Regions from separate parts of the Eubacterium sp. AF17-7 genome, predicted to be linked through region 1. Evidence: predicted binding sites of a transcription regulator. Region 1 holds the regulator's gene; each other region holds the start of a gene.
The links. Region 1 encodes Rex, which represses fermentation and respiration genes when NADH is low (regulators of the CRP and FNR family bind a similar motif). Its sites were predicted from a motif close to ATTGTTAANNNNTTAACAAT; they were not measured.
Positions count from the first base shown of each region.

Region 2: the regulator Rex is predicted to act here: its motif matches at 3,906-3,925, upstream of gap (type I glyceraldehyde-3-phosphate dehydrogenase).
Region 3: the regulator Rex is predicted to act here: its motif matches at 5,045-5,064, upstream of DWW96_RS05550 (acetyl-CoA C-acetyltransferase).
Region 4: the regulator Rex is predicted to act here: its motif matches at 4,118-4,137, upstream of fucO (lactaldehyde reductase).

Region 1 is NZ_QTWU01000009.1:44,744-52,689, reverse strand. Features, by position in the region: gene alr (alanine racemase) at 1-851, opposite strand, end outside; gene DWW96_RS08975 (NAD(P)H-hydrate dehydratase) at 982-2,478, opposite strand; gene DWW96_RS08970 (redox-sensing transcriptional repressor Rex) at 2,492-3,136, opposite strand; gene abc-f (ribosomal protection-like ABC-F family protein) at 3,327-5,249, shown strand; gene arcC (carbamate kinase) at 5,366-6,298, shown strand; gene DWW96_RS08955 (DUF2339 domain-containing protein) at 6,446-7,946, shown strand, end outside.
Region 2 is NZ_QTWU01000002.1:16,311-24,256, reverse strand. Features, by position in the region: gene DWW96_RS03400 (right-handed parallel beta-helix repeat-containing protein) at 1-365, opposite strand, end outside; gene tpiA (triose-phosphate isomerase) at 535-1,287, opposite strand; gene DWW96_RS03390 (phosphoglycerate kinase) at 1,377-2,573, opposite strand; gene gap (type I glyceraldehyde-3-phosphate dehydrogenase) at 2,777-3,793, opposite strand; gene DWW96_RS03380 (histidinol-phosphatase HisJ family protein) at 4,256-5,023, shown strand; gene DWW96_RS03375 (GDSL-type esterase/lipase family protein) at 5,102-5,947, opposite strand; gene DWW96_RS03370 (MBOAT family O-acyltransferase) at 6,015-7,343, opposite strand; gene DWW96_RS03365 (hypothetical protein) at 7,448-7,946, opposite strand, start outside.
Region 3 is NZ_QTWU01000003.1:118,051-125,996, forward strand. Features, by position in the region: gene DWW96_RS05530 (electron transfer flavoprotein subunit beta/FixA family protein) at 1-439, opposite strand, end outside; gene DWW96_RS05535 (acyl-CoA dehydrogenase) at 457-1,614, opposite strand; gene DWW96_RS05540 (3-hydroxyacyl-CoA dehydrogenase NAD-binding domain-containing protein) at 1,707-2,546, opposite strand; gene DWW96_RS05545 (enoyl-CoA hydratase-related protein) at 2,605-3,396, opposite strand; gene DWW96_RS05550 (acetyl-CoA C-acetyltransferase) at 3,667-4,851, opposite strand; gene DWW96_RS05555 (transglutaminase-like domain-containing protein) at 5,161-7,704, opposite strand; gene DWW96_RS05560 (DUF58 domain-containing protein) at 7,819-7,946, opposite strand, start outside.
Region 4 is NZ_QTWU01000005.1:15,766-23,711, reverse strand. Features, by position in the region: gene DWW96_RS06635 (discoidin domain-containing protein) at 1-204, opposite strand, end outside; gene DWW96_RS06630 (hypothetical protein) at 271-582, opposite strand; gene DWW96_RS06625 (histidine kinase) at 817-2,571, shown strand; gene DWW96_RS06620 (response regulator) at 2,587-4,095, shown strand; gene fucO (lactaldehyde reductase) at 4,272-5,417, shown strand; gene holA (DNA polymerase III subunit delta) at 5,594-6,592, opposite strand; gene DWW96_RS06605 (DNA internalization-related competence protein ComEC/Rec2) at 6,855-7,946, opposite strand, start outside.

The DNA of each region.
Region 1 (7,946 bases):
ATTTTCATATCATGAGGTGCTATATAAGTCTGTCCGTAACTTATTCCTCTTCCTTTTTTAATTGTTTTTACGTAAACTACATGACTGTGAAGAGATAATGCAGGATATAGTTTCATATTTTCACGGCTCATTTCATCTGATGGATACAATCCGTACATTGAAATTCCTGCTCTTGACAATGATAATGAAGTCTTTGGCATTTCCATCATTGCTGCACTATTTGCACACTGATGTATCGGAATCTTAACTCCATTTTTTTCTACTTCATCAACAAAATTTACAAACTCATCAAACTGCTTGTCAGCAAATGACTTGTCAACATAGTCTGCTTTTGCAAAATGTGTAAATATAGATTCTATTTTTATAAAAGGAAGTTTGTTTATTTCAACAATTTCTTTTACTGCATCACTTCCCGGAATATAACCAATTCTGCTCATTCCCGTGTCAACAGCAATATTAATCTTTACTTCTTTGCCAAGTTTTTGTGCGTGCTTTGATAATTTTGTTGCCATTTCTAAAGAAAAAATTGCTGGAATTAATTCTTTTTCTATAATCATATCGTACGATGATTCATCCGCATAACCTAATAAAAATGTAGGTTTATTAAGTCCATGATTTCTTAAATTATTGCCTTCATATGGAGTTGCAACTGCATATCCATAGCACAAATCATCTAGTGCTTTAGCTATAGGCACTGCTCCATGCCCATACCCATCTGTTTTTATTACAAGAACAACTCCTGTATTTTTATTAAGTCTTGTTTTCATCTCATATACATTTTTGTATATTGCATCCAGATTGATTTCTGCATAGCCCCTAAAATATTCTTCTTCACATATTTCTCTTTTCATTTTCTTCTTCTCCACGTTTATAAATTATTTGAATTTATATCTTTATCGTTTTTTATTACATTACAATTCCAAATTATCTCTATTATGTACAGTTTTAAATGAAAATTTATCATTATTGTGTCACAATTATTTACTGAGGCATAATATTTTTTATTTCCTCAATTATATCTGTAGCCATTATAGAGGCTTTAGGCATCTTTGTTGCTACCAAATCTCCGGCAATTCCATGAATGTATGGTGCAAGCGTTGTAGCGTTTTCTACATTGCACCCAATAGCCAACAATCCTGCAACAATTCCAGTAAGCACATCTCCCGAGCCTGCAGTCGCCATGCCACTGTTTCCTGTCATATTTATGTATATATCATCTTGCGTAACAGCAACGCTTCTTGCATCTTTTAGAATTCCATTTGCATTGTACATATAATTAATATTGAAAGCACTTTTTACAAGATTGTCCTTTATTTCATCTATCGTTTTATTTTCAAATCTGGCCATTTCGCCTAAATGCGGTGTCAATATTACATTCTTATGAAGCATTTTTTTTAGTTTAACATTTTGTGAAATAACATTAATTCCATCTGCATCTATTACCGTGTTCTTTCTGCTTTCAAGAACTGCTTCAACCATATTTTTTTGTATTCCACCCGTTCCAATTCCCGGACCAATTGCAATAACATTTGCCCATTCTATACAGGCATCTAAAGCCTTTTTGTCAAAATCATCTGTATCATATACATTTACCATTGCTTCAGGTAATAGTTTTTGTATTACTTCACGATTTTCCTTTGCAGTAAATATCCTTACCAGTCCGGCTCCTGTCCTAAACGCTGCCTTTGCACATAAAAACGCTGCCCCTGTTATATCTTTATTACCTGCTATAACAAGAAGTTTTCCATATGTACCTTTATTAGAATAATTCGGTCGTTTCGGAATTAGTTTTAAATCATCGCTTGTGTGGTATTTATAAACTGTTTCACACTTCTTATAGGAAACATCCGGAAAACCTATATTATCAAATGATAGTTTTCCACAATAATCTGCTCCCGGATAAAGAACTGCTCCAAGTTTAAGTTCTCCAAAGCATACAGTATAATCAGCTTTAACAGCCACACCCATCACTTTTCCTGTATCTGCGTTCAGGCCTGATGGAATGTCTACAGCATAAACTTTAGCCTTGCTTTGATTTATTGCTTCAATTAACTTTTTGTAATCGCCTTCTACATTTCTTGATAATCCGACTCCAAATATTGAATCAACAATTACATGTTTCTTATCCATTTCATCTCTTGTCAGTCTTGAAGCATCTTTGATTTCAATTCCAACTTTCTGTGCTATCTCAATCTGTGTTTTGAATTCCTGTGTTGCTTTATTTATGTTTCCCATAATATAAATGCAGGTGTTATATCCATCTATATATAACATCCTGCAAACTGCAACGCCGTCGGCACCATTATTACCAGTTCCGGCAATAGCAATTACCTCACTGTTTTTATCTGTTGTTTCTTCAATTAAATCAGCAACACTCTTTGCTGCTCTTTCCATTAATACTAAACTTGGGATTCCAACTTCATTAATTGTATATTCATCAACCTTTTTCATATCCGTACCAGAAATTATTCTTTCCATAGTACTTCACCTCTTATTTATTTTTATTTGCTTTTTCTGATATTCTATATGTAAGTTTCATTAAGCTTTCTGATAAATGAACATTCTCAACTATTATGTCATCGCTAAATCCTAAATCAGTGTGAGCAAAATTCCAAAATGCCTTCACTCCACATTCGACTAATTTTTCAGCAATATCTGTTGCCGGTCCTTTAGGAAGTGCCAATGCCACAATCTCAATATTTTCATTTTTCACATAATCTATTATAGTAGAAATGTCTCTGATTTCAGTCCCATTCACTGTCTTTTTACCAATTAAATCTTTATTTTTGTCAAATAAAGCCGTAATTTCAAAACCTCTGTTTCTAAAATTTCCATAGTTTGCAATTGCCTGTCCAAGATTTCCTGCACCTACAATTATCATCTTATGCGTCACATCAAGTCCTAATAATTTTCCGATTTCATCATACAGATATTTAACATTATATCCGTACCCCTGTTGTCCAAACCCACCAAAATTATTCAAATCCTGTCGTATCTGAGAGGCCGTAACATTCATCATGTCACTTAATTCTTTAGACGAAACTCTTTCGACATCCTGCTGTATTAATTCATCTAAATATCTATAGTATCTTGGCAATCTTGTGATTACCGCCTTGGATATTTTTCTCATTTCCATTCTCCTTCGTTATTTAACCACTTCAATTATATGTTTTAGGGCAAACATTGTCAAATATTTATCATTCTTTTTGACACTGTTCTTTTACAGTATTTCATTGATTGTTTTAGCTTTTCGTTTTATAATCTTACGTGGTATCAGCCTATTTTTGCTGATTATATAAAAACACTACAAACACAGGAGGATTCCTATGATTTTATCATGCAATCATATAAGCAAGGCTTATGGTGAAGAAGTTATTCTTGACGATTGCAGTTTTTTTGTAAATGACCATGAAAAAGCTGCCATTGTAGGCAATAATGGAGCCGGAAAGTCTACTATATTAAAAATAATAATGAATGAACTTTCATCCGATTCAGGGGATGTAATTATCGGAAAGGACAAGTCTGTTGGTTATCTTGCCCAATATCAGAATTTAGATACAGACAATTCTATATATGAAGAAGTACGTTCCGTAAAGCAAAATATTATAGATATGGAAAATAAATTAAGGGAATATGAATCCTTAATGGCCAACGGATGCGACAACTATGATGATATAGTTAACAGTTACACAAATCTACATCATCAGTTTGAATTGTTAAACGGATACGCATACAAAAGTGAAGTTGATGGTACTCTTCGTGGACTTGGTTTTGAAGACAGTGATTTTAATAAAAAAATTTCAACTTTATCCGGAGGTCAAAAAACCCGTGTTGCACTATGTAAACTTTTAATTCAAAAACCGGATATTATTTTATTGGATGAACCTACAAACCATCTTGATTTAAATTCTATCAAATGGCTAGAAACTTATTTGTCTAACTATAACGGAGCTGTTGTAATCGTTGCCCACGACCGTTATTTCTTAGATAAGATTGTAACTAAGATTGTTGAAATAGAAAATACACACTGCCATGTTTACGATGGCAACTATTCAGCTTACGCTGTTAAAAAGAAAGAACTTAGAGAAGCAGCAATTAAACTCTATATCAAACAACAGGCTGAAATAAAGCATCAGGAAGAAGTCATTGCCAAGCTTCGCTCATATAAACAGGAAAAGTTTTATAAGCGTGCTGAAAGTCGTGAAAAAGCTTTAAGTAAAATGGAAGTAATCGATAATCCTGATACATATGAAAATGCCATGACTCTTAGACTTGAACCAAACTGTACGAGTGGCAATGATGTTTTAAGTGTTTCAAATTTAGCAAAGTCATTTGATAACAAATCATTATTTTCCGATATTTCTTTTGAAATTAAGAGAGGTGAACGTGTTGCTCTTATCGGCGATAACGGAACCGGAAAAACTACAATTTTAAAAATTATAAACGGACTAATTGCTGCAGATAGCGGCTCTTTTACTCTCGGAACAAATGTTAATATCGGATATTATGATCAGGAACATCATACATTAAATGATTCAAATACTTTGTTTGATGAAGTGAGCGATTCTTATCCTAATCTTACAAACACAAAAATCAGAAATGTGTTAGCCGCTTTTATGTTTACAGGTGATGATGTATTTAAACGCGTAGGAGATTTAAGTGGTGGAGAAAAAGGTCGTCTTTCTTTAGCAAAATTAATGCTTTCAGAAGCTAATTTCATTATATTAGATGAACCTACTAACCATCTTGATATGGTTTCAAAAGAAATTCTTGAAAACGCATTAAACAATTATACCGGCACAATTTTTTATGTATCTCATGACAGATATTTTATTAATCAAACTGCCACACGTATCATTGAATTAACAAATAAAGCAATTGTAAATTATATTGGAAATTATGACTATTACGAAGAAAAGAAGGACGAACTTACAGCAATATATGCTCCAAAAGAAGAGCAAACTTCTTCTAATACTCCTTCTGCTTCTACTAATAAGCAAAATTATTTAGAAAGGAAAGCCGAACAGGCAAGGATTAGGAAGTTGAAAAATGATATTTTAAAAGTTGAAGAAAAGATAAAAGCTAATGAAGAGCGTTTAAATGAATTAGATGAACTTTTAGCTGACCCTGAAATTGCTAAAAACTCAGCTAAATTAAACGAAATCAGTAAAGAACAGGATAAAATTAGCGAAACTCTCGACGAGCTAATGGTCCAATGGGAAGAATTATCCGATTTACTTGACGAATAAACGGTTTATTTATTGTATTTTTCCTTATTATAAGTTAAAATATTTATAAGATTTTGGTCTCAACGGACCTCAAATTACATCAGGTTTTATCCTGATATCAGTAAAGGAGACTACTTATGGCTAACAAAAAAATTGTAGTTGCTTTAGGAAGAAATGCTTTTAGTGAATCATTTCCTAAACAACAGGAACGTGTAAAACTTGCTGCAAAAGCTATTGCAGATTTGGTAGAAGAAAAATATGATGTTGTTATTACTCACAGTAATGGTCCTCAGGTCGGAATGATTCAGACTGCAATGACTGAATTTTCAAGACTTGACCCTGACAGAACTGTTGCACCTATGTCAATCTGTAGTGCAATGAGTCAGGGATATATTGGATTCGATTTACAGAATGCAATTCGTTCAGAGTTACTTTCAAGAGGATTATATAAACCTGTAAGTACTATTATTACTCAGGTAAGAGTTGATCCTTTTGACAGAGCATTTAACGCTCCTTCTAAAGTTATCGGACGTCTTATGACTAAGGAAGAAGCTGAAAATGAGAAGAAAAAAGGTAACTACGTTGAATACGAAGAAGGCGATGAAGGCTACAGAAGAATCATTGCAAGTCCTAAGCCAATTGATATTTATGAAATTGATGCAATCAAGGCTTTAGTTGATGCTCATCAGTTAGTTATCGCAGCAGGTGGCGGTGGAATTCCTGTTCTTGAACAGCGTACAGGATTAAAAGGTGCCAGTGCTGTTATTGAAAAAGATTATACAGCAGCTAAACTTGCAGACATGTTAGATGCTGATGCTCTTATGATTCTTACATCAAGTGATAATCTTACAATTGATGTAGACGGAGAAGTTAAAGAACTCGGTACTTTAACTACAAAAGAAGCTGAAGAATTAATTGATAAAGGATACTTTGATCCTATTACTTCTCTTCCTAAGATTGATGCATCTCTCAATTTCGTATTAGCAAAGAAGGGAAGAAAGGCTATCATTTCTAACCTTGCTAAAGCTAAAGATGCAATCAGAGGAAAAATTGGTACTGTAATTGAATAACAGTCAATTTAATTAACAAATGTTTACAATATGCTCTCTACAAAATATACAATGCGTATTTTAGTAGCGGGCATATTATTTATTCAAAAATAATGTATACATACAGGAATTATTTTTTTATTATTTCTGTATATAAAAGGGGTATTTATGCACGATATTTTACAATATGAAGAAAAGCTAATTAAAACCAGATTAGAACTAAATGATTTAATTGAAAAGTATTCTAACAATAAAGAAAACATAGACAAAGCTATAATCGAAAATAAAATTGAATACTTAACAAAAGAATTAGACTATCTTAACAACCAGTTAAATCTTTTAAAATTATCTGTTGAGAATGAAACCGAACATAATAATACATATTCTGCGGACAAACCTACAGTTAATCCACAACCTTATTATTCTGCCGGGCACAGTTCTGCACCACAGCCTTATTATTCTAAGGGGCAGGTTCATCCTTATTCACCTGTCACTTCTACTACAGGCACTAGCATTGACAATGGTGTTAGAAAAAATTCAACTAAAAATTTCAATAATTTTGAATTACTCATGGGCAAATCTTTAATGGGAATTTTTGCCTCTGTATTAATTTTTATCAGTTTAATTTTATTTGCCACTTTAGTATTGCCAATGTTATCTGATACTGCAAAAATTTTAATTTTATATATTTTCAGTTTTGCACTTATGATAGCCGGAATTTTTCTTCTAAAAAAAGATTCACATAACAAGCTTTATATTTCAATTAGTGGATGTGGCACAGGGGCAATATTCATTTCATTGTTGCTGAGTAACATGTATTTTAAAATTATTAACGAAATAACATTATATTTATTTATATTTGTATGGGCATTATTTGTTTGTGTATTATCTAAAACAAAATCATATATTTTTGCAATTATTGGTCAGGCAGGTATTACAATTTCCATTTTATTTGGCACTTATTTTTGTCACGCTTCAGGCGATTGGAACAAATTGCTTTTTCTCTCTGCATTTTTTGTAGTAACAGAATCAATATTTTATTACACTAATATTCAAGATGAATATCACAAAAATTCAATTTGCAATATATTCAATATAATATGCTTATTCACTTTTAATGCTACAATGCCTGACTATAAACTTTATGCAGGAAATAGCACAGTGATTATTTTGTCTTACTGCATCCTACTACTTTTTATATCCTCTATTATTATTACCGGGTTTGTTAAAATGAAAGTAGATAACAATTTTTCTGCTGTATTCAGTATTACAAATATGTTTTATTATATTGCTTTAACGACCTTATATTGTTTTAGTTTCAATGAATTCTTTAATATAGCTGTAGCGCTCTTAATTCTTATTGGAATTGAATTAAAATTTAAAGACGAAAACAAATTTGATATTATACTTCTTCAAACTGCTATGATGCTTGTTCCGATAATTAGTATGGTACAAATTGCTTTTGATAACAGCGGAAATTTTATTTATAATTATTTTTATTTATCAATATTTATTATCCCATTTGCTGTATACGGTTATTTTTACAAGCAATATATATATAAGATATTCAGTATTGTGTATTTTATATTTTTCGTACTAAACAGTTCTACTAATAATATTTCAAGATTACTCATTAGTATTTCACTTTTATGTCTATTTTCATTCTTAA
Region 2 (7,946 bases), on a different contig from region 1:
GGTGGATATCCTGCTCCACCGGTTTGATATATATTTTTTAATACAACTCCATTCTTCAACACAACCTGAACATTTGATGGAATATATACAGAATTAGACATTTCGTATGTGCCTTTTTTTATAATAAATTTACCACCGCCTGCTTTTTCTAATTGCTTCATATAATAATTAAAAGCCACTGTATACTTCGTATATTTGTTATAATTAGAATACTTTTTTATTTCTGAAGGAATTGACTTTGTTGTCATTGTTATTGTTTTCTTAGCATATACATTCTTTGCCTGTATATGGGTTACTCCTGTTACACATAGCATAACTGCCAATGTAGACACTAATCTTATAATTATTTTATTTTTTTTCTTCATATTCATATTCCTAACGAATTTTTTGTCTGATATTAAACAAAAGAATTTTAATTTTAAAACTTACTCCTTAAATTTAATATCTGATAATAGTTAATTGTTATTAAATACTCAATCTGTTCTTCAATAAAGGGCTGATGCAATTTTGTTGCAACAACCCTTATTTAAAATCTTATTTATTATAGAAAACAATCTTTCCAAATTCTGCTTTAAGGCTTGCACCACCAACTAAACCACCATCTATGTCAGGTTTAGCAAGTAATTCTGCTGCATTTCCAGCATTCATTGAACCGCCATACTGAATTCTGATAGCTGCTGCTGTTGCATCATCATATACTTCTGCGATACATTCTCTGATTGCTGCACAAATTTCTTCTGCCTGATCAGATGTAGCTGTCTTACCTGTTCCAATAGCCCAGATTGGTTCGTAAGCGATAACTGCTTCCTTAGCCTGGTCTGCTGTTACATTTAAGAATGCGATCTTAATCTGCTGACGGATGAAATCAACTGCAACACCCTGTTCTCTCTGTTCAAGAGTTTCACCACAGCAAATAATAGGTGTAATACCATGTTCAAAAGCTTTTAATACTTTCTTATTTACTGTTGCATCTGTTTCTGCGAAATATTCTCTTCTTTCTGAATGTCCAATGATAACATACTTAACTCCAACATCTGTTAACATGTTAGGAGCTATTTCTCCTGTATATGCACCACTTTCTTCAAAATACATATTTTCAGCACCGATGTTGATGTTTGAACCCTTTGCTGCTTCCATAGCCGGTACTATTGAAATAGCTGGTACACAAAATACTACATCTACATCTTCATTAGCTACTAAAGGTTTTAATTCATTGATTAAAGCAACTGCCTCACTAGGAGTTTTGTTCATTTTCCAGTTACCTGCGATAATTTTCTTTCTCATAATTATATAATCTCCTCTATATTTAAGACATATCAGTTAAAAGCATATTAAGCCTTTAACTGCTGATGATGCCTTATATAATATTGTATATCCTACTTATCGTTTGCTGCTGCAACACCTGGTAATTCCTTACCTTCGAGGAATTCAAGAGAAGCTCCACCACCTGTTGAAATATGTGACATCTTATCACCAAATCCTAACTGGTTAGCTGCCGCTGCTGAATCACCACCACCGATGATTGTTGTAGCATCTTTAAGATCTGCCATAGCTTTAGCAATTGCAATTGTACCATTAGCAAAGTTAGGCATTTCGAAACATCCCATTGGTCCGTTCCATACAACTGTCTTAGCTCCTTTAATAGCATTAGCAAATAATTCTGCTGTCTTTGGTCCGATATCTAAACCTTCCATATCAGCTGGGATTTCTCCACGTCCTACAACCTTGAAGTTGCAGTCATTTGAGAAGTTATCTCCAACTACTGTATCGACAGGGATTAATAACTTAACACCCTTTTCTTCAGCTTTCTTCATCATGTTTACAGCATATTCTTTGTAATCTTCTTCAAGAAGTGATTTACCTACTTCTTCACCAAGACCAGCCATGAATGTGTATGCCATACCACCACCGATGATTAATGTATCAACCTTTTCAAGAAGGTTTTCAATAACTGAAATCTTTGATGAAACTTTTGCTCCACCAAGGATAGCTACGAATGGTCTTTCCGGATTGTTAACTGCGTTTCCAAGGAAATCGATTTCCTTCTGCATTAAGTATCCTACAACTGCTGTGTCAACAAATTTTGTTACACCAACGTTTGAACAATGTGCTCTGTGAGCTGTTCCGAACGCATCATTTACAAATACATCACAAAGTGAAGCTAATTCTTTGCTGAATTCTTCTCCGTTCTTTGTTTCTTCTGCACGATAACGTGTGTTTTCAAGAAGAATAACATCTCCGTCTTTCATTGCTTCAACTGCAGCCTTAGCATTTGGTCCTACTACTTCAGGATCTGCTGCGAATTTAACTTCCTGTCCTAATAATTCTGAAAGTCTTACTGCAACTGGTGCTAATGATAATTCCGGCTTTGGTTCTCCCTTTGGCTTTCCAAGATGTGAGCAAAGGATTACCTTTCCACCATCAGCTATTAATTTCTTTATTGTTGGCAAAGCTGCTACTAAACGGTTTTCGTCTGTGATTTTTCCATCCTGTAATGGTACGTTGAAGTCACAACGAACTAACACTCTCTGTCCTTTTACATTGATATCATCTACTGATTTCTTATTAAGCATTATATGTGCTCCTTTCATTTAAGCGCGTCATGCGCGTAGTCTCATAAATCCCGGAATCAGTATAAACTTTATTCCAAGATTATATGCGCCCATGAAATGTACATCCATATAGATGTGACATTCATATTATCAGCGCAATATAAAAGGGTCCGGTCCAATTAAGACCGGACCCTTATGGATCTTATTTAAAGATTTCTTATTTATTATGCTAATTCTGAGAAGTATTTGATTGTTCTAACCATCTGGCTTGTGTATGAGTTTTCATTGTCATACCATGAAACAACCTGTACTTCATAAGTATCATCATCAACCTTTGATACCATTGTCTGTGTAGCATCAAATAATGAACCATATCTCATTCCAACGATATCGCTTGATACGATTTCGTCTTCATTGTATCCGTAAGATTCGTTTGAAGCTGCCTTCATAGCTGCATTGATACCTTCAACTGTGATATCTTTTCCTTTAACTACAGCTGTAAGAACTGTTGTAGAACCTGTTGGAACTGGAACTCTCTGTGCAGAACCGATTAATTTTCCGTTTAATTCTGGAATAACTAATCCGATAGCTTTAGCAGCACCTGTTGAGTTAGGTACGATATTAACTGCTGCAGCTCTTGATCTTCTTAAATCACCTTTTCTCTGTGGTCCGTCAAGAGTCATCTGGTCACCTGTGTAAGCATGAATTGTTAACATGATACCACTCTGGATTGGAGCGTACTTGTTAAGTGCATCAGCCATAGGTGCTAAGCAGTTTGTTGTACATGAAGCAGCTGAAATGATTGTATCATCTGCCTTTAATGTTTCGTGGTTTGTATTGTAAACGATTGTTGGAAGATCGTTTCCAGCTGGAGCTGAAATAACAACCTTACGAGCACCAGCATCGATATGAGCCTGTGCTTTAGCCTTAGATGTATAGAAACCTGTACATTCTAATACTACGTCTACTTTTAATTCGCCCCAAGGACACTTTGAAGCATCAGCTTCTGCGTAAATCTTGATTTCTTTTCCATCAACGATGATTGAATCATCTGTAGCTGAAACTGTTTCAGCCTTGTCATATTTACCCTGTGATGAATCATACTTTAATAAGTGAGCTAACATCTTAGGACTTGTTAAGTCATTGATAGCTACTACTTCATAACCTTCTGCTCCAAACATCTGTCTGAAAGCAAGACGTCCGATACGTCCAAAACCGTTAATTGCAACTTTAACTGACATTTAATTGTCCTCCTATTAAATAAGATATATTTTGTTAATTAATATTAACCTATTGATTATTCTACATAAATACTTTCCAAATATCAAGAAGTTTTTTGCATTTTTCTCATATTTTGTTAATTTTTTGACAAATAAAACGTTTTTACTTTTATCTTCTCATTAATATAGTAATTTTCAGCAAAATTTGTTATATTCTACTCATAATTTTTTTCTTTGCTAATTTGTAATTATTTCAGATTCAGGTATAAATATATATAACAAACGATAGGAAGTTTTTCGCAATTTTGCGAGCATAGTGTAAATAAAAAAGTAATGTTTGAGCCTTTAGGCGAGTTTTACTTTTTTATTTATTATAAACGGCGCAGCAAAATAAGAAAAACAACGTGTTTGGAATATATATTTATACCTGAATCTGAAACATTAACAAGTTGCAATACATATTACATAAGGAGAATATACGTTATGTTATCTGATTTTCATGTACATTCTAAATTTTCTGCTGATTCAGATGAGAATTTGGAAAATATAATAAACAAAGCCATAAGTTTAAATATGAAAGATATTTGCATCACTGACCACCAGGACTGGTTCTGGCCTGTTCCGGGTGAATCATTTGATATAGATACCGATTCATATTTTAATGAATTAAACATATTAAAAGATAAATACTCTTCAAAAATCAATCTTCATATTGGAGTTGAGCTTGGCATTACATGCGACAACTACAAAAAAAATGCTGATTTTTTACAATCATATCCATTTGAATATGTCATTGGCTCCTGTCATATTGTAGACAACATGGACCCATATTATTCTGAATTTTGGGAAAATCGTAATGAAGCTGATGCTTTCAGGACTTATTTTTCAACTTTACTTGATGCATTAAAATTGTTTAATTCATTCAATACATTAGGCCATTTAGACTACATAGTCAGATATGCGCCAAATAAAGATAAAAACTATAATTGTAGTGATTATTTCAACATTGTCGAACAGATATTTAAAGAAATAATTCATAAAAATATTGCTTTAGAAATTAATACCGGTGCACTTGCAAAAGGAATGGATTTTGTAAATCCCCACTTTGATATGCTTTCATTTTATAAAGATCTTGGTGGAAAACTTGTGGCTGTAGGCTCCGATGCCCATGTTGCTGATAATATAGGATATGGTTTTGACAAAGCCGCACAACTTATAGAACATTTTAATTTTAAAAATATTAATGAATAACTAAAAAAACTACAAAACTTCATTTAACAATCTGAAGTTTTGTAGTTTTTTCATTTTTATTATAAAGATTAATTTATCCTATTTTACTATTCCATGTTCAAGGAAAAACTGTTTCCATCTTGGCACACATGAAGGCATAAGATGAACTCCATCACTTGTGTATTTAGGGTCAAGAGCCCCTGTATCTTTTTTATCAAACACTTCGTTTTCATCAAGCCATATTATGTCGTATCCGTTTGTAAGTTCCTTAAGTTTCTTATTTCTTTTATCTATTTCCTTATTTTTTATATAAGTTTCTTCTTTGTCTTTCTTTTTTGTCACATGCATAATACTTTGAATAAATATTATTGCATCAGGCTGTTTTTCTCTAATAGTATTTATTACTTTACCATATTGCTCAGCAAATGTATCTGCTGTTCCTGTTCCAATTTCATTTATTCCAAGCATTATATAAATTTTTTCAAATTTATTTTTTTCAAGGGCTTTTTTTACAGTTATTTTTTTCTTTCCTGATTTAACGATTTTTTCATCTAAAATCTTCCATACGGACACACCCTGTTCTGCGTAAAATACTGTTTTATCCCAATTTGCATACAAAGATATTGTCTGTGTTCTTGAATCTCCTATAAATAAGGCTCCATCCAAATATGATTCATCTACAGTTACAAAATCACGATGCTGTTTTTCCTCTGTAACGGCTTCTGTCTGAGTTTCTCCCGATTCATCCGTAACTATCCGGATTTCTCCGGTATCACTTTGGATTACTTTTTTTCCTTTATTCTCTTTACTTTCCTGTTCCGCTATCTTTTTAGTTTCGTTGTATTTTATTATGTCTTTTGTTCCCAGAAATATTCCAAAAATCACAACAGATACAACCATCACAATCAAGAATCCATATTTATCAAATATAGCCTTTTTATCCATCTGTTTTCTCCTGTTAAAATATAAATATTAACTTAAACCTTAATCCGCTAAGAGGTTATTATCATTTTTAAAATCTAAAGTACAAAAACGGATTGCTTGCCGCTGTACTCATTCTATACACACATACCCAGAATATTATAATCAAAATTACTGACGCTACTTTTGTTCTTCTATATTTTTCAAATATCTTCATTGGAATACTTAAACTAAAGATAACTGCAAATACAAAGAATATTCCGTAATGTTTTATCGCATCAACATAATCTAATTTGTTTACAAATTCTGTGCTTACATGTGAAATCATTGGGAATAATTTTGCAAAATATAATTTTATGTCTCCCATTTTATCAAGTGCAAATATCATCCAGCTCATCGGAATTATAAATATTATATATAAATGTCCAAGTGCAGGATATTTATCTAATATATTTTTTAATCCAAGCTTTTCTATTGTCAATAATACAAAGAACAACAATCCCCAACATACGAAATTCCAGCTTGCTCCATGCCACAATCCCGTAAGTCCCCATACCACAAACATATTAAATATTGTTCTTGCAAATCCTTTTCTATTACCACCAAGCGGAATATAAACATAATCTCTAAACCAGCTTCCAAGAGTAATATGCCATCTTCTCCAAAATTCAGTAACGGATGTTGATATATATGGATTGTTAAAGTTTCTTGGAATTTTAAATCCCAACATTTTTCCAAGACCTATTGCCATAAGTGAATATCCATAAAAATCAAAGTAAATCTGGAATGTATATGCAAACATCGCAATCCATGCCATTGGAGTTGATATGCTTGCAATTCCGTAAGTCTTGATTGACTCCCAGCACATTCCCATTATATTTGCCAAAAGCATTTTTGATGCAAGACCCATAATAAAAATTCTTATTCCATCCTGCAATAAAAGTAATGATACTTTTCTTTTTCTTATCTGTTTAGCAATGTCCTTATATACAACAATCGGTCCTGCGATAAGTTGCGGAAACATACAAAGATAAACTCCTAAGTTAATATAGTTCTTTTCTGCTTTTGTTTTCTTTGTATAAACATCAATAACATAAGATGCTATCTGGAATGTGTAAAAACTAATTCCAAGTGGTAATGTAAGACTTGTTTCTATTCCCGTAAAAAAAGTAAAATATTTAAACACAAATAAAAACAGGAAGTTATATACTAAAGCTACGATTAATGTTATTTTGTCATAATTATTTTTTTCTTCTCCATTATGTTCAAGTATCTGATTATCATATTGAAATTTTCTGATAAAAATAGCTGCAAAATAATTTACTGTCAGCGATAATAAAATTAATGGAACATATTTCATTTCACCGACTGCATAAAATATTAAGCTTGCGATAAATAAACATATATTTTTAAACTTCATTGGTACTAAAAAATATATCAATATCACTATCGGTAAAAAATAAAATATAAACTGATTACTGCAAAATAACATCTCTTCCTCCGCCTGTGTCATACACAATTATTTTATAACTGTGACTTTATATAATTATAAATATTTTCGTAAGTTTCTTCTGTATAATGAAGTCCATCCTGAGTTTCAAATCCGATGGCATTCAAATAACTGTTTGTGTCTATTACAATGACATTTTCATCTAATCTGTCTATGATTTCCTGATTAAAATAATCTATGTCATCATTCTTAATGTGATAACCACTATATGTCTCCTGTTCTTCATCTACAGGATTTACAAGCATATAATAAATCTGACAATCAAATGTCTGTGACATTTCATTTATTTTATCTACGTATTTGTCGATGTTTACTAAGTCATTAACTCCTAATCCTATAATTAATGCTGTATTATCATCAATCTCATACTTTATATTATTCATCTGGTTTATCAAATAGTCGTATCCTTCACCAACTTCACAAATAAACACATCTTCATCTGTCGCATTTGCTTTTTCCATTCCCTTATATCTGGAATCTCCTACAAACAAATATTTTCCATATTCTCTTTTT
Region 3 (7,946 bases), on a different contig from region 1:
TAATATCCTGTGCATATGAGATAACAGGAATGTTAAGATGTTCAGCAATCTGTGGTCCAACCTGAGCTGTATCACCATCGATAGCCTGACGTCCTGTAATAATAATATCATAATCAAGGTTTCTGATAGCACCTGCGATTGTTGTTGATGTAGCCCATGTGTCAGCTCCACCTAAAACTCTATCAGTTACTAAGATTCCCTTATCAGCTCCCATAGCCATAGCTTCACGAAGAACTTCTTCAGCCTTTGGAAGACCCATAGTAACTACTGTTACTTCTGCGCCATACTGATCTTTTAATCTAAGTGCTGCTTCAAGACCTGCTTTATCATCAGGGTTCATAATTGTAAGCATTGCACCTCTATCTAATGTACCATCTGGATTGAATTTAACTCCACCCTTTGTATCAGGTACCTGTTTTACACAAACGACAATTTTCACGATAAGTACCTCCTAAATTATTTTAATAAGTTTGCAGAAATTACCATACGCTGAACTTCTGAAGTTCCTTCGTAGATTTCTGTGATCTTAGCATCACGCATCATACGCTCAACGTCATATTCTCTGATATAACCATAACCACCGTGTAACTGAACAGCCTTTGTTGTAACTTCCATTGCAACTTCTGCTGCGTATAATTTAGCCTGAGCTGCTTCTACAGAATATGTCTTCTGTGTTTCTTTAGCCTTAGCTGCCTTGTATACAAGCATCTTAGCAGCTTCTACCTTAGTAGCCATGTCTGCTAACTGGAACTGTGTATTCTGGAACTGTCCGATTGTTCTACCGAACTGTTTTCTTTCTTTTACGTATGCAATAGTTGTTTCTAAAGCACCTTCTGCAAGACCAAGAGCCTGAGCTGCGATACCAATACGTCCACCATCAAGTGTATGCATAGCGATACCGAAACCTTTACCCTGCTTACCAAGTAAGTTTTCTGCTGGAATACGGCAATCTTCAAAGATTAATTCGTATGTTGCTGAACCACGGATACCCATCTTCTTTTCTTTTGTACCAAATGAAAATCCAGGTGTTCCTTTTTCAACGATGAATGCTGAAATTTCTTTCATCATTCTACCACGTTTTTCAACTTTACCTGTAACTGCAATGATGATATAAATATCTGCATATTTACCATTTGTAATAAAACATTTTGAACCATTTAATACCCATTCATTTGTTTCTTTATCGAAAACAGCCTTTGTCTGCTGTCCCTGTGCGTCTGTACCAGCACCTGGTTCTGTTAAACCGAAAGCACCTAATTTTTCACCTTTTGCAAGTGGAACTACGTATTTCTGCTTCTGTTCTTCAGTACCAAATGTCATAATAGGATCGATACAAAGTGATGTATGTGCTGAAACGATAACACCTGTTGTACCACAAACCTTTGATAATTCTTCAACGCACATAGCGTATGTTAAAGGATCACATCCCTGTCCACCATATTCCTTAGGAACTGGGATACCAAGGAAACCATTTTTTGCCATTTTTTCAACTGTCTCTACAGGGAACTGTTCATTTTCATCTGTTTCCTGTGCAAGAGGTTTTACTTCATTTTCGGCAAATTCTTTGAAAAGGCTCTGAGCCATTTCATGTTTCTTACTTAATGTAAAATCCATTATTAAATTCCTCCATGTAAATTAAATAAATATATAAGGGGATACCACTAATCATCGACTAGTGGCACTCCCTAACTCTCATGTATATTGTATTATTTGCTGTAATCGTAGAAACCAACGCCAGTCTTTCTTCCAAGCTTTCCTGCACGTACCATCTTTCTAAGAAGTGTATGTGGACGATACTTTGGATCACCTGTTTCAGCCTGAAGTACTTCCATAATAGCAAGTACAATATCAAGACCTACTAAATCACCTAATGCTAATGGTCCCATTGGATGAGAAGCACCAAGCTTCATGGCTGTATCGATATCTTCTACTGAAGCGATTCCGTCAGCATAGATTCCGATTGCTTCGTTAATCATTGGGATTAAGATTCTGTTAACAACAAATCCTGGAGCTTCAGCAACTTCTACTGGAGTCTTTCCGATTTCTGTAGCGATTGTCTTAATCTGTTCAACTAATTCCTTAGGTGTGTTTCCACCAGCAATAACTTCAACTAACTTCATTCTGTCAGCTGGGTTGAAGAAATGCATACCAATCATAGGTCTGTCAAGTCCAGCACCGATTTCTGTGATTGATAATGATGATGTATTTGTAGCAAAAATACATTCAGGTTTTACGATGCTCTGTAATTCCTTAAATGTTTCTTTCTTAATTGACATTACTTCTGGAGCAACTTCGATTACTAAATCGCAGTCTGTACAGATGTCTTTTAATCCTGTCTGGATTTTTCCCAAAATTTCAGCACCTTTTTCTGCTGTGATTTTTTCTTTACCAACAAGGAAGTTGATGTTCTTTTCAATTCTTGCCTTTCCTCCATCAGCAAATTCCTGCTTGATGTCACAAAGACGTACTTCATATCCGTCTGTCATTGCAAATGCCTGTGCAATTCCTGCACCCATTGTTCCTGCACCAATAACTCCTACTATCATTGTTTTTCCTCCTAAATGAAAATATAAATATTATCTGAATATAAATTCAGCATTCCGCTTATTTATTTGCAAATGGTACTACCTTTAATTTCTTTTCTTTATCTTTTTCAAGGAAGTTACCCATTCCTGCCTTCTGGTCTTCTGTTTCGAAGCAGCTACCGAATAATTTTTCTTCGATTACGATTGCATCGTCCATACCTACTTCAAGTCCTTCGTTAATTGCCTTCTTGCAAGCTCTGACAGCAATTGGAGCGTTCATAGCGATTCCATTAGCCATCTTCTTAGCTGCATCCATTAATTCTTCTACTGGATATACTGCATTAACAAGACCAATTCTTAAAGCTTCAGCAGCCTTAATGTTTCTTGCTGTATAAATCATCTGTTTAGCCATTCCCGGTCCAACAATTCTTGCAAGTCTCTGTGTTCCACCAAATCCAGGTGTAATTCCAAGACCTACTTCAGGCTGTCCAAAAATTGCATTTTCAGAACAGATTCTAATATCACAGCTCATAGAAATTTCGCATCCACCACCTAATGCAAATCCATTAACAGCAGCGATTACAGGGATTTCTAATGTTTCAATCTTTCTAAATACATCATTTCCCTTTTTACCAAAAGCTTCACCTTCTGCTTTTGTAAGTGTTGACATTTCTCCTATATCTGCACCTGCAACGAATGATTTTTCGCCTGCACCTGTGATAATTAATGCTCTTGTTGTATTAATATCAATTGCATCAATTGTTTCTTCTAATTCAGTAAGTACCTGGCTATTTAAAGCATTAAGTGCCTTTGGACGGTTGATTGTAAGAACACCTACAAATCCTTCCTGTTCATATGTGATAAATTCCATATTTATTCTCCTTAATATAAAAGTCAAAGCAAATAGCATTCTACGCTTTGGGCTATAAAAGTAAAATATTTGTTATATTGAGCCATCTCAAAAAAACAATTTACACTTCAAACAGGTAAGCCCCATCACCGTTATTTCAATATGTGAAAGAGCTCACCTGATTGCTTAAGACGAAATGCATATGTAAAAATTATTAACTTATTCTCTAACAGATTAAAAAGTTATTAACTTCAATTAACAATCCATCATCTGCATTTCATTTATTTTTTATTAGTCACGTTCAACGATTGTAGTACATCCCATACCACCACCGATACATAATGTAGCAAGACCCTTCTTAGCGTCTCTCTTCTGCATCTCGTGAAGTAATGTAACAAGGATACGGCAACCTGAAGCTCCAACAGGATGTCCAAGTGCGATTGCACCACCGTTTACGTTTACTTTGCTCATGTCGAATTTTAAGTCTCTTGCAACTGCTACAGACTGTGCTGCGAAAGCTTCGTTAGCTTCGATTAAGTCCATATCATCGATTGTCATATTAACTTTTGCTAATGCTTTCTTTGTAGAAGCAACAGGTCCAACACCCATGATTGATGGATCAACACCACCAAGTGCTCCTGTTACGAATGTAGCCATTGGTGTAACACCTAATTCTTTAGCTTTTTCTTCGCTCATAACTACAACTGCTGCTGCACCATCATTAATTCCTGATGCATTACCTGCTGTAACTACTCCATCAGGCTTACCTGAGCAGCATCTTAACTTGCTAAGAGTTTCAACTGTTGTTCCAGCTCTTGGTCCTTCATCTGTATCAACGATGATTGTCTGTTTTCTTGTTTTAACTTCAACAGGAACGATTTCATCTTTGAATTTTCCTTCAGCCATAGCCTTTTCACATTTCTGCTGTGAGTTAGCTGAGAATTCATCTAATTCTTCTCTTGTAAGTCCCCACTGATCAGCTACGTTTTCAGCTGTAATCATCATATGGTAATTGTTAAATGCATCTGTTAAAGCATCATTAACCATTGTATCAACAACTGTTCCGTTGTTCATTCTGTAACCAAATCTAGCCTGTGGTAAAGCATATGGTGCCATTGACATGTTTTCCATACCACCTGCAACTACGATATCAGCATCTCCTGCCTGAATCATCTGTGCTGCCATATTTACACAGTTAAGACCTGAACCACAAACAACGTTAACTGTTACAGCTGGTGTTTCAATTGGAAGTCCTGCCTTAAGTGCTGCCTGACGTGCAACGTTCTGTCCAAGGCCTGCCTGGATAACACATCCCATATATACGTGATCAACCTGATCAGCTGGAACGCCTGCTCTGTTAAGAGCTTCCTTAATAACGATAGAACCTAAAACAGGTGCTGGAGTTGTGCTTAAAGCTCCACCCATTTTACCAATAGCTGTACGGCATGCGCCTGCAATAACTACTTTCTTTGACATGATAAATATCCTCCATATAAAATAATTTAATTACGCGTCGCTTTTGTAATATATATTCTAAGTAATCCCTTACGACACACTCTTGTTCAATGATAACATAGGCCAATATATCTTGCAATAAACCGCATTTAAAATATATGTAAAATTTGTGTGAATACCATTAATTCACGCAGTTATCCCTATGTCCACTGAGATTGTTATAATTTTAACAAATTATATTTTCTTTGTCTAGTGAAATATAAAAAATTAGGTGAAAAATATCGAATTTTTAAATAATTAAAGGAAAAACATTTCTATAGTTTATAAAATTTACATTCCTTTAATTCTAAGCCAAATTAGTTTACCATATCTATTATCTTTTTTCATTTTCTTAATTAATTTATTTCTAAAATTAATATAAATAAAATATGCTTTTTTCTCATCTTCACTTTCTATCTTTTTATCAGAAAATTTTTCTTCCAAAGCCTTTTTGTATAACCAGTTCCACTCTTCTTTATTCACAATATCCAACTCATTCATTATATATTCAAATTCATCATATTCAATTGTCTGTTTATTCAAATTATTCTTCTTGTTTATATTTGATTCTTCTCTGTTTCCTTTATTTAAACTTCTAGCCTTCACATTTATTGGATTTGCAACACTTAATGTTTTTCTTTTTAAATTATTTTTGTCTGCGCACATTCTTCTTCCAACGCAATAAAGATAAGTATACGCTTCAACAGCAGACATATTTCTGCATTTTCGTAATTTTTTCTTCTTTAATGCATTAAATTCGACAAATAAAATCACGACTGCAATTATAACTAGCAACATAATGCCAACCATCACTTTTCTATTTCCGTTTATGTTTGTATTATCACTATTTTTCGTGTCACTCTCATTTGAATTTTCTAAATCAGTATTTTTCTTTTCATTGCTTTGTGTCTCATTAGCCTGTTTTTGTAAAGTTGTTGCTTCTACAATTTTATTAGTTACATTTTCATTCTCTTTTTCTTCCGGACTATTAACAGTTTCAGCTTCAGTTAAGGATGTGTCAGCTATTGTATGGTCTTTAACAACCCACCCAATATATGAATTCAACACTTCTGTCCATGCATGCGCCATCTTATCTGTCACAACTGCCGTATAATGTCCATTTTTATCTCTTTCAAATGCACTCGATGGGATTGCGAATCCTTCCACATATCTTGCTGGGATTCCACACATTCTATACATTAATGTTGCAGTTGTAGCAAAATGAACACAAAATCCTTTTCTGCTCTCTGTCAAAAAATACTCTGATACATCCTGCCCTGACGGAGTCTTTCCCGGCATTAAAGTATATTTAAATCCATTTGAAAATAATTTATCAATATTACTTGATACATCATCTATATTGTCAGAATATATCTTACTTTTATATTCTCTTATTTTACTCAATTTGTCCGGAATCTGCTCATCTACAATTTTCGCCACTTTGTTTTCATAAATTTTCCAGTCTTCAAAATCACTACCATAATCCATCTCATCCAATGCCATAGCATCTTCCATTGGAAAATAATTATATTTCTGATATGTTTTTGAATTCTCTCCACTTATAAAATTTAGATTTCCATGTCCATTCACCGTATCATCATCTGTGACTTTTGCATAATATGGTACAAATGCAATATTCTTACATTCTGCAAAAACATCTAATGTTGCAATTTGTAATGCTGCCGGCACTCTTGAATGATTTATTCTATTGTAAGTTTCCCCATATATTCTTTTTCGGTTGTCAGCTTCTTTCATCAATCTATAGCCACTAGAATCTTTTTCTAAATCAGATAAACTAAACTCACTCCATTTATTGTTTTTATAAGTTTCACCCACAAAATTTTTAATATAAAACGTTCCCTCTGGCATTTGAGTTAATGTTACTTTAAGCATTTTTGTTCCCGTAATTGTACGTTCACTACTATTATTCAAATTACCATTCAAAACTATTTTATCATTTCTAAACGGTCCTCCAAAAAACGATAATATCTGTGTAGGTAATTCTTTAAGTTGAAAATTTTGAATACTGGATTTTACCTCAATATATTTAAGTTCATTTATTTTTTTATTTTCCTTAATATATGGTCTCATTCCAAAAGCCAAACACATAAGAACAGTTAAAACTATCCCTCCGGCAACTATGCTCCCAATTGCATTTCCATATTTTTTCAAAACAAAATATAATCTATATACCATTACTCCGCCAATTATAAATAAGCAGTTTTCAGTTGATGGGAATGCTCCAACAGTACATGTTAATGCAATAGGAATTACCATAAATAAAGTAACCACGAAAAATCCTTTTTCCTTTTTTGTAATTAAGACAAATGTAATCGAAATCACAAAAATCACTAATGTTACAATAACCCAAAATTCCCAGTTATCTTTTACATTAGTTATTTCTTTTAATGACAAATATTTATTAATTCCTATTTTATTTAAATTTGAATACTCAAGGATATAATTTGAATTTAAAATATTATTATATTTTTTATAAATAGAATAATAGGCTTCAGAAATAGGCGAAACACCTCTTATAAGATGAGCACATGCAACTTCAGGATTTTCGAAAGTCCATGTAACTAAAGTTACACAACTCATTCCCCCAATTATAAGTATCCATTTGTAAATATATTTAAAACAATATACAAATATATACGCAATAATTAATGTTATTGATACAGTTAATATCAATCTTTTTATATTTGCATTTATTTTAAATTCGTAAAAAATTGTATTAAATAAAGTCACAATTAAAAAAACTAAAATACAGATTTTAACACCAACATCTAGTATGCTTTTTTTATTCCAACCCTTCAATGCATTTTTCTCCATAATTTTATATAAGCCTTTCAACGAAATTTGCTAATTTTAAAATTAGTAATAAACTATTTTACTATTTTATTTTAAAACATAATTCAGACAATTTTATTAATATAAATTTGTTTTTTATACTTCAAAATATAATTTTTTCCATTGTATTTTATTTTTGTTTTTCGTTATTCTAAGTTCACTATCATTAATTTTTATAATTCCATTAGATTTCATTTCTATGACAGTGCTATAGTTTTCTTTTT
Region 4 (7,946 bases), on a different contig from region 1:
GCATCCTTTTGCAACATTTGTCACTTTAGAATCACTAATTTTAACACCATAAGCACAAAATTCTCTCATTGCAGTCCAAACAAGCGTACCTGGAATATTAGTTATTTTTATTCTTAATTTATTATATACGTTTTCTCCGTATTCCGTGTTTTTTCCTGTTAAAGATTTACTGTTATCAGAATTGTTACTATTGTCCCATAACATATCCCAATTACTTTCATCATCCGTTCCTTCAACTGTATATCCCCACTCTCCGTCGTCTCTTGAGGCTTAAAATACAATCTTAAAATCTGATATTTTATAATATGCTCCTAAATCAATTGTTATTGTTCCTGTAATTCTGCCACCTGCTATCCATAAATTATTTTCATTTCCATCTACAATGTCAGATAAGCTTCCACTAGATACTCCCATATCCGAAGTAACTGTTTTTCCATAAGTCACACACTCATTTCCGGAAAATGTACTTACTTCGCATGTAGTTGTATCGTCTCCCTTAACAGCTGCATAATCACCCATACCAACTGTTGACACGGTCATTATTGCTGCAAGAGACATTGCCAATAATTTCAATTTTTTCATCTTTCCATCTCCATTCTTTATATGATAATGCAATTATATCGGAGTTATTTTTCAGTTTTAATGTAATATTTTTACAAATACTTTGAATTTTTTTACCATTTTTAGACATTTTTTACAATTTCTTTGTATACTTTAATATTTTTGATATAATGTTTATAGCATTCTAAAGTAATTCTTTAAAAATAATTACTTTAAGGTACGGAACTATAAAATAACATCATTCGAGGACAAGGCATGGCAAAAGGATTTTTACATAAAAAAAGGAAACTAAGAACACAGGTTACCATATTAATTACAGTTACTATTGCATTTGCTTTAGTTATTAGTGGTGCATTATTTTGCTATAAGACTATTAATGAACTTCAAAAAAGTTTTAAAGAACAGATTTTTCAGGAAAGCCGCTCTACAATTAGTGCCATATCAACTAATATAGATACTATCGATTCAATATATCGTATATTAATTTCAAACACCAGCGTATATGATTGGTTAGAGAACAATTATGCTGACTCAACTAATTCGGTTACTACTGCAAAACAGATAACTTCTTCCCTTATCATGAATAATTTGTGGGAAAAAAGTTATCTTGAATCAGTTTATATTTATAACAAACGCGGAAAGCAGGTTCATGTTTCAAAAAATGAAACAAATTCTTCATTAATTATGAATAGAAGGATTTACAATTCTCTTACATCTCCTTCTCCTTCACTTTCATTTAGAACCTTTAATGATTCAAACTGCATTTATTTTATAAAGACAATATACAGTTCAAATAATGGTCAGCAGATTGGCGATATTCTTATTTCAATTAACATTAATGAATGGATGTTCTCCCTTAGTCAATATGTTTCTAACGATTGGCGTATATTTATATACAATGATGATTTAGAAGTTATGTCGGGTTTTAAATATAATGCTGAATCAACTAAATTATCATCAATACATAAACAGATTAATGCAATTGATGCATTGAAAATATCCTCTGTTAAATTTGATTCTGACGATTACTTTGTTTTGTCAAATGAAATGGAGTCTATTAACATCAACGCTGCTGTACTTGCCCCTGTCAGTCAGATAGAACATCAGATTTACAATATTCTTTTGCCATATATTATTGCAATCATATCAATTATAATTATTGTTTTAATATTTGCATTTGGAATAAGCAGACTAATCACACAGCCTATTTCCTTAATGATTAATTATGTAAATCGAATTGCGCAGGGAGATTACTCAGGAAATATAAACGGGCTTGAAAAATACGAAGAATTTTATTCTCTCCAATTATCAGTTAACTATATGTTGGATGAGATTCATTCCTTCCACGAAGATATTACGGAACAAAAGTTATTGTTAAAGGATTCTGAAATACGTGCATTGCAATCTCAGATTAATCCTCACTTTCTCTTTAATGTACTTAATGCTATTGCATGGAAAGCTGAGATGTCTGATAACAATGAAATTTATGATATGACGATTGCTCTTGGAGAATTATTAAAAGCAACTGTAAAATCTAAAAATGACTTTGCAATACCTCTTTCAGAAGAATTAAAATATGTCAAATTTTACAGTTACTTACAAAGAATTAGATTTGAAGACCGAATAAGCATCAACTTTCATATTGATGCAGGTCTTGATTCATATAAAGTTCCTGTATTTTGTATACAGACACTTGTTGAAAATGCTTATGTTCATGGTCTTGAACCAAAAGAAAGTTCAGGTGAACTAAACATTTACTTATACGAAAAATATGAATATCTTCATATTTCAATTGAAGATAATGGTATTGGATTTAATGAAATCCCTGATTTTAATAACCAGGCACCTTCATCTAAAGAATCAGGTACATCTAAAGGGCATACCCACGTTGGTCTTCGTAACCTAAATCGGAGATTAATATTAATGTATGGTCCTGAATGTGCCTTACATATTGAAAGTACTCCTATGGTAAAGACAGCTATTTCATTTAAAATTCCATGTGAAAAATAAGAAAGGTGTGATAGTATGATTTTTCACTTATTAATAGTAGACGATGAATCTATATTTAGAAAAGGCCTCTCTGAATATATAAATTGGGAGACATATGATTGTGTTGTTTCGGCAACAGCAAAGAACGGAACAGAGGCTATTGAAATAATCGAAAGTACTCCTATTGACATTGTAATAACTGATGTAAGAATGCCTTCTCTTGATGGTATCGGACTTGCTAAATACATTTATGAAAATCACCCTGAAATATCTGTTATCATACTTTCAGGATATTCAGAATTTGAATATGCACGTTCTGCAATTCAGTATAATGTTGCAGAATACCTGTTAAAACCGGCTGCAAAAACAGATGTAATAAATGCAGTTCAAAATGTTGCGAAAAAACTAATTGAATCTAAATCTTCTATTAGTAAAAGTGAGCAGGCATTTCTTAAGGATCAATTTTTTCAGGAACTTACAGACCACGTTGTACCTGATGATTCCTTAAACAAGCTATCGGACTTTGATATTAATTTAAACAATTATTATGTAGCTGCATTTCAATTACCGGACGATATGTCAATGGTTGGAACGTTAAAAGATATAATAATCGACAACAAGCTTAACAGTTATTGCTTTAGATATAACAATCTTATTATAAATGTATATTTTGATTATGAAAATGAAGATACATCAGCAATAATTGATAACTGCAACACAATCGTTTCTTCATTTAAAAAGTTTACATCATTAAATGTAAATGCGGGTATAAGCGGTTATCATCACAGTGCACGTGATTTTTCAACAGCTGTTTCAGAGGCAATATTAGCGTTATCATTAAATTTTTATTCCTCTGCCCATGTTGTTGAATTCTCCAGTGATTACGTTGCAGGTAAAGAAACCTTTTCTGCGGATATTAATTTACTGCTACACGATTTTGAAAACTCAGTTATACAGTTAGATTTTAAATCTGCTTCAGATATTTTAGGCTCTATATTTAATAAACTTGAAAACAATTTTTCTGATGAAAATACTGTTAGAAGCATCTGCACTCAAATTTATCTTATTTGCTATAGAGTAATGCTTAAAAGTAATACTCTTCCTACAGAAGATGAATATATAAATAAAATAAATTCAGTTTCAGATTTCTTCCAGTTAAAAGAAACTGTCAGAAATCTTATAGATGATGTAAAAAAACAATTAACCCAGTCCTCTAAAAAATATAGTTCTTTCATAGAGGAAACAATTATATACATCAAAGAACATATTGCTGACGATTTGTCACTTGAGCTTATCGCACAAAATGTTCACACTAATGAATCCTATTTAAGCAGAACTTTCAAAAAAGAATGTGGTCATTCAATTGTAAGTTACATTACAATGCTTAGAATCAGTATGGCTAAGGATTTCTTAGCAAATACAAACCTTAAAACATTTGAAATATCTGATAAAATAGGAATTCATGACCCTGCATATTTTTCTGTTATTTTTAAGAAGAATACAGGTCTTAGCCCGAAGGACTATAGGAATCAATTCGTAAGATAATTATTAATACTTTAAGAACTAACATGTTATGTTATTAACATTAGTTATATATTAAGATGTCAGCGTCAAAAGGTTCAAGCCCACATGCGTTTGCTCATAAGTAGGTAAAAGACCTTAGAGCTCACCCTGACATCATATTAATTAACTTTTACAAAATATTGAAAGGAGATTTTAATATGGCAAACAGAATAATGTTAAATGAAACATCTTATCACGGTTCAGGTGCAATTAACGAAATTGCAACAGAAGCAAAGGCTCACGGATTCAAAAAGGCTTTTGTATGTTCAGATCCTGACTTAATCAAATTCAACGTTACATCTAAGGTTACAGATATCTTAGATAAAAACGACTTGGCTTATGAAATATATTCAGATATCAAAGCTAACCCAACAATCGAAAATGTACAGCATGGTGTTCAGGCTTTTAAAGATTCTAAAGCTGATTACATTATTGCAATTGGTGGTGGTTCTTCAATGGATACAGCAAAAGCAATCGGAATAATTATTGCAAATCCGGAATTTGAAGATGTAAGAAGTCTTGAAGGCGTAGCGCCTACTAAAAAGCCTTGTGTTCCTATTATTGCAGTACCTACTACTGCAGGAACAGCTGCTGAAGTTACAATTAATTATGTTATTACAGATATTGAAAGAAAACGTAAATTTGTATGCGTTGACCCACATGATATGCCAATTATCGCTATCGTAGATCCTGATATGATGTCTTCAATGCCAAAGGGACTTACAGCTTCTACCGGTATGGACGCCCTTACTCACGCCATCGAAGGTTACACAACAAAGGCTGCATGGGAAATGACAGATATGTTCCATTTAAAGGCTATTGAAATTATTAGCAAATCTCTTAGAGGCGCAGTTGAAAATACTAAGGAGGGTCGTGAAGGAATGGCTCTAGGTCAGTACATTGCCGGAATGGGATTTTCAAATGTAGGGCTTGGAATTGCTCACTCAATGGCTCATACTTTAGGTGCTGTTTATGACACTCCTCACGGTGTTGCATGTGCCATGATGCTCCCTATTGTTATGGAATATAATCAGGAATGTACCGGTGAGAAATATCGTGAAATTGCCCGTGCAATGGGTGTTAAAGGCGTTGATGAAATGTCAACTGATGAATACAGAAAAGCAGCAATTGATGCCGTTAAGCAATTGTCAACTGATGTAGGAATTCCTTCAAAGCTTGATGCAATCAAAGAAGATGATTTACCTTTCCTTGCCAAGTCTGCTGCTGCAGATGCTTGCGCACCTGGAAATCCTAAAGATGCAAGTGTTGATGACTTTATAGAATTATTTAGAAAAATTATGTAAGAATATTTGAGAGTGTGAAATACTCTCTGTAAATCCGTATTTCTATTTAGTTTTATAAAACAAAATAAAAGTCGAAGCTTATTTCAAAAAGTTTCGGCTTTTATTCATATTATATACTCAGTCACAAGAAAGAGCATTGTGTTTTGATTTTAATCACTAACTCAATGCTCTTTTTGTTAAATTCGTTTCTTTTTTTCTTCTTTTTTACTATACTTAATTAACAGCATTTCTACTCCAATATTTTCATCCATAGCCCCTCTCTTTATAAGTTGCTCTGTTTTTATACTTTCAGCTAACCCGTCCTTAAGTTCTCTCATTTGAAAGTTTCTTGCCTGTTGTATGCTTTTCCCTGCTATAAACGCCTGAACTCCCATGGCTTTTGCCACATCATTTTTACCCATGCCCTGATTTGATAAATCTTTTGCCTGTAGCATAAGATTAAATTGTCTTGTAATCATATACAAAATACGCATCGGTGGTTCCTTAGCTGCTATGAGTTCATAATATGAATCAAGCGTCTTTTTCTGATTCTTTGTAGAAATGGCATCAATCATATCAAATATTTTGACAGACATCTGAGTTACGCATACTGCATCTATTGCATCTTTATCAACTACGTCTGTTTTCATACAATAACAGATTAACTTTTCTATCTCAGTGGACAATGTTTCCATATCCGTTCCTACTTTTTGAAGCAAATACATCATATTTGCTTTTGTTATACGTTTTCCTGCATTTGCAAATAATCTGGCAGCCCATACACTCAAATCACCTTCTGTCTGGCTTGTCATTTCGCAAATATATCCACTTGCCTTTACTGCTTTGTATAATTTACTTCTCTTATCTATATTGCTTTCTACAAACAACATAATTGTGCTTTCAGGAATTGACTTAACATATTCAGCAAGTTCATCTCCACCTGACTTAAACATCTCTGTGTCTTCAAGCACTACTAATCGATATTCAGCCATAAACGGCATTGTTTCAGCCACGTCGATAATTTCCTTTACATTAAGACCCTTTCCTTCATAAAAGTTAGAATTCATGGTATCTCCACCATTTATTGCCTGAATAAGCTGATTTTTATAATTTTTAACAAGATACTCTTCTTCACCGCATAGCAAATAAACTCTTTTAAACTTTCCTGTCTTTATATCTTCTGATAATGTTTTCATTTTTATTTCTTATATCCTTATTACTTAATTAAATGCACAAATAATTTTAGCACAGAAATTCATTCCATTCATCTATTTTATTCTAATGTATCATATTTTTATTTTTTTACGGAAAAGATTTTCATTTTCTATAACATATTTATGCTTCACAAACAATTCTTCTAAATAGTCGGTTCATTTTACTTTGGATTATCGTATTATTACTGATAATATTTAGCAAATCTCTTTTTAACATTCGATTTCATTTTGCACATAAAATCTATCACTCCATCCTAAAGTCAATCTCGCCAATTAAATCTGTTCGCAATATTTCTGTATTATGCATATTTAATCTATCTATGGTTTCTATATGAGGATGTCCATAGCTATTTCCCTCACCGCATGAAATCACGCTGTATTTGGGACTGACCTTGCTTAACAGCTTTTCTGAAGAAGAAAACCTTGACCCATGGTGTGGAACCTTTAATACTGTATATTTTTGTGCCAAATTTTTTTCAATATTATTTTCTACCTCACTGCTTATATCTCCTGTTAAAAGCATTGAAAAATTTTTATACTTTACATCAAGTACAGTGCTGTTATCATTTTTGTCATCCATTTGATTTTTAATATCTGGATTTATGCATTTAATTTTTAATGGCCCTGCCTCTATTGAATCACCATTTTTCAAATAAAGCACCTCTACACCCATTGCATGGGCTAATTTCTCCATCTCCACATATTCATCGTCTTTATTTAAAAGCTTTGGCAATACTATATTTCTGACCTTTATTCCTCCGTTGTCTGACTGTTCTAAAAGCTCTCTTACCCCACTTACATGGTCATTATCAAGATGGCTGATTATTGCATAATCAATCGCCCTTATTCCTTTGTATTTAATAAACGGAATTATTCTGTACTTCCCTACATTTTTAACATCACTGCTTCCTCCGTCAACAGTTATAAAAGCATCATGTGTCCGAATCGCAATTCCATCTCCCTGCCCTACATCAAGAAAATTAACTTCAAATCCCGTAAATATATGCACAAATAAACTTATCGTTATTATTATGAAACTTCCAAAAACAAATATAATTTTTTTAATGAAAATTTTTCTCTTTTTTGCTTTCTTACTCTTTTTGCTTTCGACAATTTGCCCTGTTTTTGGTATTATCTTTTTACTCTCCTTATCCTCACTTTTCTTTAGATATATTTTCATTCCTATGCACATGCCTGCAATCGTACAATAATAAATTATAACCACAAATATATTGGGTTTGCCACATATCATATTATAAAATGGAATATGCTCTACTATCGTGCATAACAAACCATACAACTTTATAATTAGACACGCCGGCAAAATAGTTATCTT